One region of the Mesorhizobium sp. Pch-S genome, then DNA from elsewhere that is predicted to be linked to it. Evidence: predicted binding sites of a transcription regulator. Region 1 holds the regulator's gene; each other region holds the start of a gene.
What was found. The regulator PhoB, encoded in region 1, activates phosphate uptake and scavenging genes when phosphate is short. The targets are predictions, from matches to a motif close to TGTCATNNANCTGTCAT.
Positions count from the first base shown of each region.

Region 2: a site for PhoB is predicted at 1,695-1,711, ahead of C1M53_RS06425 (DUF47 domain-containing protein). Genes of this name have one in related genera too.
Region 3: a site for PhoB is predicted at 1,304-1,320, ahead of phoA (alkaline phosphatase). Genes of this name have one in related genera too.

Region 1 covers NZ_CP029562.1:3,167,149-3,170,427, reverse strand. Annotated here, with positions in the region: gene C1M53_RS14780 (ROK family transcriptional regulator) at 1-1,106, shown strand, start outside; gene phoB (phosphate regulon transcriptional regulator PhoB) at 1,149-1,838, opposite strand; gene phoU (phosphate signaling complex protein PhoU) at 1,858-2,565, opposite strand; gene pstB (phosphate ABC transporter ATP-binding protein PstB) at 2,603-3,279, opposite strand, start outside.
Region 2 covers NZ_CP029562.1:1,396,320-1,399,598, forward strand. Annotated here, with positions in the region: gene C1M53_RS06420 (inorganic phosphate transporter) at 9-1,010, opposite strand; gene C1M53_RS06425 (DUF47 domain-containing protein) at 1,016-1,657, opposite strand; gene C1M53_RS32315 (calcium-binding protein) at 2,421-3,279, shown strand, end outside.
Region 3 covers NZ_CP029562.1:6,287,225-6,290,503, forward strand. Annotated here, with positions in the region: gene phoA (alkaline phosphatase) at 1-1,205, opposite strand, end outside; gene rplQ (50S ribosomal protein L17) at 1,466-1,891, opposite strand; partial or broken gene C1M53_RS29710 (DNA-directed RNA polymerase subunit alpha) at 1,995-3,004, opposite strand; gene rpsK (30S ribosomal protein S11) at 3,105-3,279, opposite strand, start outside.

The DNA.
Region 1 (3,279 bases):
CGATTTCGTCCGATCTCATCGCGGAGGGTATTCTGCGCGAGGGCCGCAGTGAACCGACGGCATCGAAACGCGGGCGTCCGCAGGTGGGGTTGCAGCTCGACCCCGGCGCAGCAGCGGTATTGACGGTCGTTCTGTCGCTCAACCTTTTGACGGCCGCAGCCATCGACTATTCGGGCAAGGTCCTGGCCGAGGAAACACGCCGTCTGGATACGCTGTCCCTGCCACGGGAAGCGCTGGTCGACGAATGCATCGAGATGGTCCGGCGAAGGCTTCACGACCAGAGCCTGGCGAGACATCGGGTCCTGCGCATCGCCTTCGCCGTGCAGGGAACGGCGGATTCACACGCCCGCACCATGCTGTGGACGCCGATCACCCCGCATGGCGACATTCCCTTCGCCGATATCCTGGAGAAGGCCTTCGGCATTCCCGTCATCGTCGAAAACGACTGCAACATGATGGCGGTCGCGCTGCGTTGGCGTGGCACGGACCGCTACCGTGACGATTTCATCGCCGTTCTGCTTTCACACGGCATCGGCATGGGCATCGTGCTCAATGGCGAATTGTTCATCGGCACCCAGTCGTCGGGCGGCGAATTCGGACACATGATCCATCGGCCGAATGGTGCACGATGCCGCTGTGGCCGCCATGGCTGCGTCGAGGCCTATGCCGGCAATTACGCGATCTGGCGCAGTGCCCACGGGCTGGACGAAAACACCGAACCGGCCGCTGACATTCCCGACGACGAAATGCGGAGACTGGCTGAAAAAGCACGTGCCGGCGCCGGCCCCGAGCGCGAGGCCTATGAACGTGCCGGCACAGCCCTCGGCTACAGCCTCGGGTCGCTGTTCGCCGTCATCGACCCTGCCCCGGTGACGTTTGTCGGCATTGGCGCAACGGCCTTCGACCTGATCGAGCCGGCGCTGCGGCACGCCATTGCCCAAACCGCCGGCGGACAGCATTCGAATTCGATTGTCTTCGATACGGAACCGAAGGAACAGATGCTGATCCGCGAGGGCTGCGCCATGCGCGCGCTGACCTTCATCGATCAGGAGATTTTCGCGCTTGGCGGTCCGATGGCTCCCGCCCCTCAGCTTCTGGAAGCCTGATCCGGCAGCCAGGGCGGAGTGCCGATGAACGGCGCCCCCTGATCAATCCTCGCGGATGGCGTAGCCCGAGCCACGTATCGTGCGGATGACATCCGGCATGCGGCCGTTGTTGACCGCCTTGCGCAAGCGACCGACATGCACATCGACCGTACGCTCGTCGATATAGATCGTCTCGCCCCAGACATTGTCGAGCAGCTGGCTGCGCGAGAAGACCCGTCCGGGGTGCCGCATCATGAATTCCAGTAGCCGGAACTCCGTCGGCCCGAGCCGGATCTCGCTCTTCTTGCGGTACACGCGATGCGACTCGCGATCGAGCACGATGTCGCCGACCTTGAGCACGGAAGACAGCACTTCCGGCTTCGCCCGGCGCAGCAGCGCCTTCACGCGCGCCATGAACTCAGGCATCGAGAACGGCTTGACCAGATAGTCGTCGGCACCGGTGGAAAGGCCGCGCACACGGTCGCTTTCCTCGCCGCGCGCCGTCAGCATGATGACAGGCAGGCGCTCGGTCTCCGGTCGCATCCGGAGCCGCCGGCACAGTTCGATGCCGGATACCGCCGGCACCATCCAGTCGAGCACGAGGAGATCCGGTACGTTTTCCTGAAGCCGGATTTCGGCTTCGTCACCCCTGGCGACCACTTCGACCTGATAGCCCTCGGATTCGAGATTGTAGCGAAGGAGGACGCCCAACGGCTCCTCGTCTTCTACCACCATGACGCGCGGCGCGATCATCTTGCCGTCCGCCCTGTGATCAGGCCGCCGGAACGGCAGCAGCCGTCTCGTCGAGCTTTGGACGGTTGGGCGGCAACTGTTCGCCAGTCAGCACGTAGAAAGCGTTTTCAGCGATGTTGGTGACATGGTCGCCGATACGCTCGAGGTTCTTGGCGCAGAACAGCAGATGCGTGCAGGCCGTGATGTTGCGTGGATCTTCCATCATGTAGGTGAGGAGCTCGCGGAAGACGGACGTGTATTTGACATCGATCCGCTCGTCGTCAGCCCTCAGTTGGGCAAGCCCTTCTGCATCCTTGTCCGCGTATTTCTCCACCACGCCATCAACCTGGTTGAGGACCAGATGGGCCATGGCGTCGATCGAATGCGAAAGGTCGCGCGGCGTGGCGCCCTGCCCGACCGCGCCAACACGTTTGGCGATGTTCTTGGCCAGGTCACCGATGCGCTCCAGGTCTCCGGCCATGCGAATGGCGCCGACCACGGCGCGCAGGTCCTGCGCCATCGGCTGTCGCTTGGCGATCAGCGTGATCGCCTTGCTGTCCAGCTCGCGCTGGCGCGCGTCCATGATCGCGTCATCCGAGACGACCCGTTGGGCAAGTCCATTGTCTGACTTCAGCAGCGCCTTGGTGGAGCTTTCGACCATTGAGCTCGCCAGTTCACCCATGTCGCTGATGAGCCTGCTGATCTGTCCGAGCTCTTCGTCGAACGATGCGACGGTATGTTCGCCCATGTATATGTCCTCTTTTTCCTCGGCAGCAATCGCTCACTCAGCCGAAGCGGCCGGTGATGTAGTCCTGCGTGCGCTTGTCGTCGGGGTTGGTGAACATCTTGTCGGTAGCTCCCTCCTCGACCAGATAGCCGAGGTGGAACATCGCCGTACGCTGCGAGACGCGGGCCGCCTGCTGCATCGAATGGGTGACGATGACGATGGTGTAGTTCTGGCGCAGTTCGTCGATCAGCTCCTCGACCTTGGCGGTCGCGATCGGATCGAGCGCAGAGCACGGTTCGTCCATCAGGATGACTTCAGGCGACACCGCGATGGCGCGTGCGATGCACAGGCGCTGCTGCTGGCCGCCGGAGAGGCCGGTGCCTGGCTCGCCGAGGCGATCCTTCACTTCGTTCCAGATCGCCGCCTTCTGCAGGCTGGATTCCACGATGCGGTCCATCTCCGCCTTGTTCTTGGCAAGGCCATGGATGCGCGGTCCGTAGGCGACGTTCTCGTAGATCGACTTCGGGAAGGGATTGGGTTTCTGGAACACCATGCCGACACGGGCACGCAGTTCCACCACGTCGATTTTCGGATCGTATATGTCTTCGCTGTCGAGGGTGATCTTGCCGCCGACCTTGGCCGCATCGATCGTGTCGTTCATGCGGTTGAGGCAGCGCAGGAAGGTCGACTTGCCGCAGCCCGAGGGGCCGATCAGCGCCGTCACCTGGTTCTGGC
Region 2 (3,279 bases), 1.8 Mb from region 1:
CCCGGTGGCTAGAACAGGCTGAGCGCCAGGTAGGTCAGGGCGGCGATCGCGGCGGTGGCCGGCAAGGTCACCACCCAGGCGATGACGATGTTGCCGGCGATGCCCCAGCGCACCGCCGAGACGCGGCGTGCGGCACCGACGCCGATGATGGCGCCGGTGATGGTGTGCGTGGTCGACACCGGCACGCCGAGCCAGGTCGCCGCGAACAGGGTGATGGCGCCGCCGGTTTCGGCGCAGAAGCCCTGCATGGGATTGAGCCTGGTTATCTTGGAGCCCATCGTGTGCACGATGCGCCAGCCGCCGAACAGCGTGCCGAAGGCCAGCGCGCTCTGGCAGGTGATGACCACCCAGAACGGCACGTAAAATTTGTCGCCCAGCATGCCCTGCGAATAGAGCAGCACGGCGATGATGCCCATGGTCTTCTGCGCATCGTTGCCGCCATGGCCGAGCGAATAGAGCGAGGCCGAGAAGAACTGCAGCACGCGGAAGGAGCTGTCGACGGCGAACGGCGTCTGCCGCACGCACACCCAGGACACGATCAGCACCAGGACGAGCGCCAGCACAAAACCGGTGAGCGGCGACAGCACGATGGCCGCGACCGTTTTCAGAAGCCCGCTCCAGACGATGGCGCTGAGGCCGGTCTTGGCGAGACCGGCGCCGACCAGCCCGCCGATCAGCGCATGCGAGGAGCTGGACGGGATGCCGGCGAGCCAGGTGACGATGTTCCAGACGATTGCCCCGGTCAGCGCCGCGAAGATGACGCCGGGCGTGACGATATCGGCATCGACGATGCCCTTGCCGATGGTCTCGGCGACATGCAGGCCGAAGACGGTGAAGGCGATGAAGTTGAAGAAGGCCGCCCACAGCACGGCATATTGCGGCCGCAGTACCCGGGTCGAGACGATCGTGGCGATGGAGTTGGCGGCATCGTGCAGGCCGTTCAGAAAATCGAAGAACAGCGCGACGCCGATAAGCGCGACCAGGATCGGAAAGGCAATGGTCGGGTCCATGGCGGTCAGACGTTCTCGATGACGATGCCGCTGATCTCGTTGGCGACGTCCTCGAAACGGTCGACCACCTTCTCGAGCTGACCGTAGATCTCGGAGCCGATCATGTAGGCCATCGGATCGGACTTGCCGTGGCGGCGGAAGAGGTCCTTCAGCCCCTGCTCATGCAGGTCGTCGGCGCGGCCCTCGACGCGCATCACCTGCTCGGCGATGGCGTTGAGCCGTGTCGTGTGCGTGCCGATCTTGTTGAGCAGCGGGATCGCCTCTGCCACGAGCTTGGCCGCCTCGACGATGACGGCACCCATCTCCTGCATCAGCGGATCGAATTCGCGCTTCTCGAACAGCTTCACCGTCTTGACGGTCTTGTGCATCATGTCGATGGCGTCATCCATCGACTGGATCAGGTCCTTGATGTCGCCGCGGTCGAAGGGCGTGATGAAGGAGCGGCGCACCGCCAGCAGTACTTCGGCGGTGATCGCGTCGGCCTGGTTTTCGAGCTCAACGATCTCCCTGCACCAGCGCTCGACATCCTTGCCGGACAGCAGCTGCTGCAGGGCTTCCGCGCCACCGACGACGGTGCGGGAATGCTGTTCGAACAGGTCGAAGAAACGGTCTTCGCGCGGCAGCAGCCGCCTGAACCAGCCCAGCATGATTTCTCTCCGCATCGTCTGTAAGTCGGCAAAGCCAATAACGCCTTTATGCCGGATAACGCAAACAGATAGCCGGCTTTTGAACAGTCATGGGTTTCTGCCAGTGGAATCGGGACCTGCCCCGGTCACGCTGGTTCCTGCCCCCTTGCACGCGCGGAGTTCCCGCTCACCTTCGTTTTGGCCGAACTGTCCTGGACCACTGTGCCTTCCTCGGCGTTCCGGCATGGATCCCCGACACTCTCCGCTCCATGCGGTCGCTCCGAGGTCGAGGATGACGGGGAGAGCGGCGTGTCGGCCAATCTTCAACGTTGGCGATGACGTGGTGCCGGCGGGCGACGATGTCAGCACCAACGCTGACAATCAGCGTCGGCGCTCTGTGAAGTCCGTCATCCTCGACCCCGTAGGGAGCGAAGCGACCGAAGGGTGTCGGGGATCCATGCCGGAACGTTGAGGAAGGCTCCGCGGCCGAGAACAGCTCAACGTCGCGACAGCGATTGGCAAAGGCGAACAGCCAACTACGTTCCACGTCGAAGGGAGCGCAGCGACTGGTCGGCGAGCCATGCCGGAACGGTGACGAAGTGGAACCGGCTCGTGTCCCGTCGGGGTCATAAAATGGTCAAGTTCCGTATGCCACCATCGCCCCGATACTGAAGGGAGCGCATGCGCTCCGGCAGGCCATGGGACGGCAACGGGCCTGCTGAAGTGTCTGGCGTGCAGCACGCGCCGCAGGGCTATGGGGCTTGTCACGGAGATGAGATCCACCATGGCCTATATTCCCGGTACTGAAAAAGACGATCAGCTGTACGGCGGCAACGGCGCCGACCAGATCCTCGGTTTCGGCGGCAAGGACCGTCTTTTCGGCTTTCGCGGCGACGACAGCATCAAGGGCGGCGACGGCGACGACCAGCTCTGGGGCGACGAAGGCAATGACACCCTGTCGGGCGATGCCGGGCGCGATGAGCTCTACGGCGGCACCGGCAACGACACGCTGCATGCGGGTCTTGGCGGCGACGTGCTCGATGGCGGCGCCGGCAACGACACGGTGAGCTACGCCGATGCCCCCGGCTACATAACGCTCGATCTCGAACTCGGACGCGGCGTCGGCGATCCGCAACATTACCCCGACAGGGCCCAGGATACCTATGTGGGCATCGAGAATGTCGACGGCTCGGCGTTCGACGATTCCATGGTCGGCAGCACCGCCGCCAATGTGCTGCGCGGCGGCGGCGACAATGATTTCCTGTCCGGCGAAGTTGGCAACGACACACTCGAAGGCGGCAGCGGGCGCGACCGGCTCTATGGCGGCGACGGCAACGATGTGCTCGACGGCGGCGCCGGCGGCGACAAGCTGTGGGGCGGCACCGGCAACGACACCTATGTCATCGACAGCGCCGACGACCGCGTCGATGAAGCCGACGATGGCGGCATTCCTCCCGACGGCATCGACACGGTGAAGTCGAGCATGTCCGTCTCGCTCTCGAACACCACGACCTTCAAGGGCGACATCGAGAACCTGACGCTGACCGGCAGCGGCAACCTGAACGGCAGCGGCAACGACCTCGACAATGTCGTGACCGGCAACACAGGCGCCAACAGGCTGGACGGCCGTGCCGGCGACGACA
Region 3 (3,279 bases), 3.1 Mb from region 1:
CCGGTGGACTTGGTCTCGTTCGGAATGATCTGGCTGGTGTGGGCGTGGTCGGCGGTAACGATGACCAGTGTCTTGCCGTCGGCCTTGGCGAAGTCGAGCGCAACCTGCACGGCTTCGTCCAGATCGACCGTCTCGCCGATCTGGCCGCATGGATTGGCAGCATGATCCTGCTTGTCGATCGAAGCACCTTCGACCTGCAGGAAGAAACCCTTCTCGTTGGTCTTGAGCAGCTCGATCGCCTTGGTCGTCATCGCGGCCAGCGTCGGAACGGTGGCGGCGCGTTCGCTGTTCGGTTCGCAGGTCACGACCGGTTGGTCGATGTTGCCATGGTGGGTGGCCTTCGGGCCCTTCCAGCGCACCGGCATGTTACCCTCCGAGAACAGGCCAAGCACCGGCTTGTCGTTGTTGGCGGCGGTCAGAGCCTTGAGTTCGTCGGCATTCGTCACGATCTGGAAACCGCGCTCCTTGGCCTGGTCGAGCAAGGTCTTGTCCTTCCAGTCGCCGGCCTTGGCGGCCTCGGCAAAGCTCTTTGCACCACCGCCCAGCACAACATCGGCGCGGGTGTTCAGCAATTGCTCGGAAATCGATCCGAGGCCACCGTTCTCCAGCGCATTGGTCGGGCATTTTTCGGTGGTCGCTGTCGGGCCGTAGCATTTCCGCTGCGTGACGTGGGCGACCTGCACCGCAGGCGTGGCGTCCTGGATCTCGGCGGTCGAGACGTTACCCGTGCCGATACCCGCCGCCCTGGCCAGCTCGATCAGGGTCTTGTGAGACTTTTCCTGGATGTCGACGGAGATGGCGCCGTTGTAGGTCTTGGTGCCCGTTGCCCAGGCCGAGCCTGAAGCCGCGGAATCGGTGACATAGCTCGGCTTGCCGCTCTTCTTGTCGAGCGCATAGTGCGTGTACTGACCGGTAACCGGCAGCGCATCAATGCCCTTGAAGAACCCGCCGGCGCCTTCGGCAACATTACGCGCCACCGTGATTTCGGAATCGCCCATGCCGTCGCCGATGAGAAGGATGACATTCTTCACGTCACCGCCCTGGATGTATTTCTGAAATTCAGCGGTGGCCTCTCCGGTCAGACGCCGGGCACCACCCTGCTGGGTAATGTCACCCTTGGCGCCGCGCTGCAGAAAGGCATCGGCAGCACCCTGCCCGTAAACGGTGCCGGACACGAGAAGCGCCGAAAGCGCTGCGGTAGCCATCAGCGAACGCCTGATGAGATTGGTCATGGTCATCCATCCTTCAAAACGGTGATAAGGTCCCCTGAGACCCGCCCCCTTACCCGTTTTGTTGGAAAGCCATGACCGGCGGATGACAGACGGGCAATGGCTGGATGATCATCCCCTGTTCCGCGCTGAAAAGCCGATTTCAGGCTGACGCGCCAACCGCAAGTGATGCAGTCTCCAAAAACAAAAAGGGACCCACAAGGGGTCCCTGAATGTCTTCGACTGATCCTAACGGATTAGGCCGCTTCGGTCTCGGTCGCTTCGGCTTCGACGCGAGCGCGGTCGGCAGCGCCCTTGGCCGAGGTATCGCGGTCAACGAACTCGATGACCGCCATGGCAGCGTTGTCGCCCTTGCGGAAACCTGCCTTCATGATGCGGAGATAGCCGCCGTTGCGCTGCGCATAACGCGGCGCGATCGTGTCGAACAGACGCTTCACGACCGGCTCGTTGCCGATCTGTGCGATGACCTGACGACGAGCGTGCAGGTCGCCGCGCTTGCCGAGCGTGACGAGCTTCTCGACGATCGGACGCAGGTCCTTCGCCTTCGGCAGAGTGGTGACGATCTGCTCGTGCTCGATCAGAGACACTGCGAGGTTGGCGAACATCGACTTGCGGTGGCTTACGCTGCGGGCGAAGCGACGGCCTTTGAAACCGTGGCGCATGGCTCTTTTCCTTCTTCAGTTGTTCAAGAGGCCACGGCCTCTGATGGTTTTCCGCATGACCGTCGGATCAGCGGCTATCGCCGCCGATCCTTGGAATTCATGCTCAATATTGGTCTTCGTAACGCTTTGCGAGGTCTTCGATATTTTCCGGCGGCCAGTCCGGCACTTCCATACCGAGGTGCAGGCCCATCGCCGCCAGTACTTCCTTGATCTCGTTCAGGGACTTGCGGCCGAAGTTCGGCGTGCGAAGCATCTCCGCTTCCGTCTTCTGGATGAGGTCGCCGATGTAGACGATGTTGTCGTTCTTCAAGCAGTTGGCCGAACGCACCGACAGCTCCAGCTCGTCGACCTTCTTGAGGAGCGACGGGTTGAAAGCGAGTTCAGTGACGGCCTCGGCAGCGACTTCCTTCTGCGGCTCGTCGAAGTTGACGAACAGCGAGAGCTGATCCTGCAGGATGCGTGCAGCGAAGGCCACCGCGTCCTCACCGGTAACCGAACCATCGGTCTCGATGGTCATGGTCAGCTTGTCCTTGTCGAGTTCCTCGCCGTGGCGGGTGTTCTCGACCCTGTAGGAGACCTTCTTGACCGGCGAGTAGAGCGAGTCGACCGGAATAGCCCGATCGGCGCGTCTTCAGCGCGGTTGCGCTCAGCCGGCACATAACCCTTGCCGGTGTCGACGGTGAACTCCATACGGATCTCCGCGCCCTCGTCGAGGGTGCAGATGACGTGGTCAGGGTTCAGGATCTCGACGTCGCCAACGGTCTGGATGTCACCAGCCGTGACGGCACCCGGGCCCTGCTTGCGCACGACCATGCGCTTCGGACCATCGCCTTCCATCTTGATGGCGATTTCCTTGATGTTCAGCACGATGTCGGTCACGTCCTCGCGCACACCGCCGATGGACGAGAATTCATGCAGTACGCCGTCGATCTGCACGGCGGTAACAGCCGCACCACGCAGCGACGAAAGCAACACGCGACGCAGCGCGTTGCCCAAGGTCAGACCGAAACCGCGTTCCAGCGGCTCTGCGACCAGCGTCGTCAGCGTCTTGCCCTTCGACGAAAAGTCGATCTTGTTGGGCTTGATCAGTTCCTGCCAGTTCTTCTGGATCATTTTCTACCCTTCCGTTTCCCCACCACCATCCAATCGTGGTGGGCGACCTGGAAACCATTCGGGAACGCGCGAGGCGTTCCCGGTGGCATTCGAAAAGCTGTTAGACGCGGCGCTTCTTGCGCGGACGGCAGCCGTTGTGCGGGATCGGCGTCACATCACGGATCGAAGTGATGGTGAAGCCCGCAGCCTGCAACGCGCGAAGCGCCGACTCACGACCCGAACCCGGACCGCAAACCTCGACCTCGAGCATACGCATGCCGTGTTCCTGCGCCTTC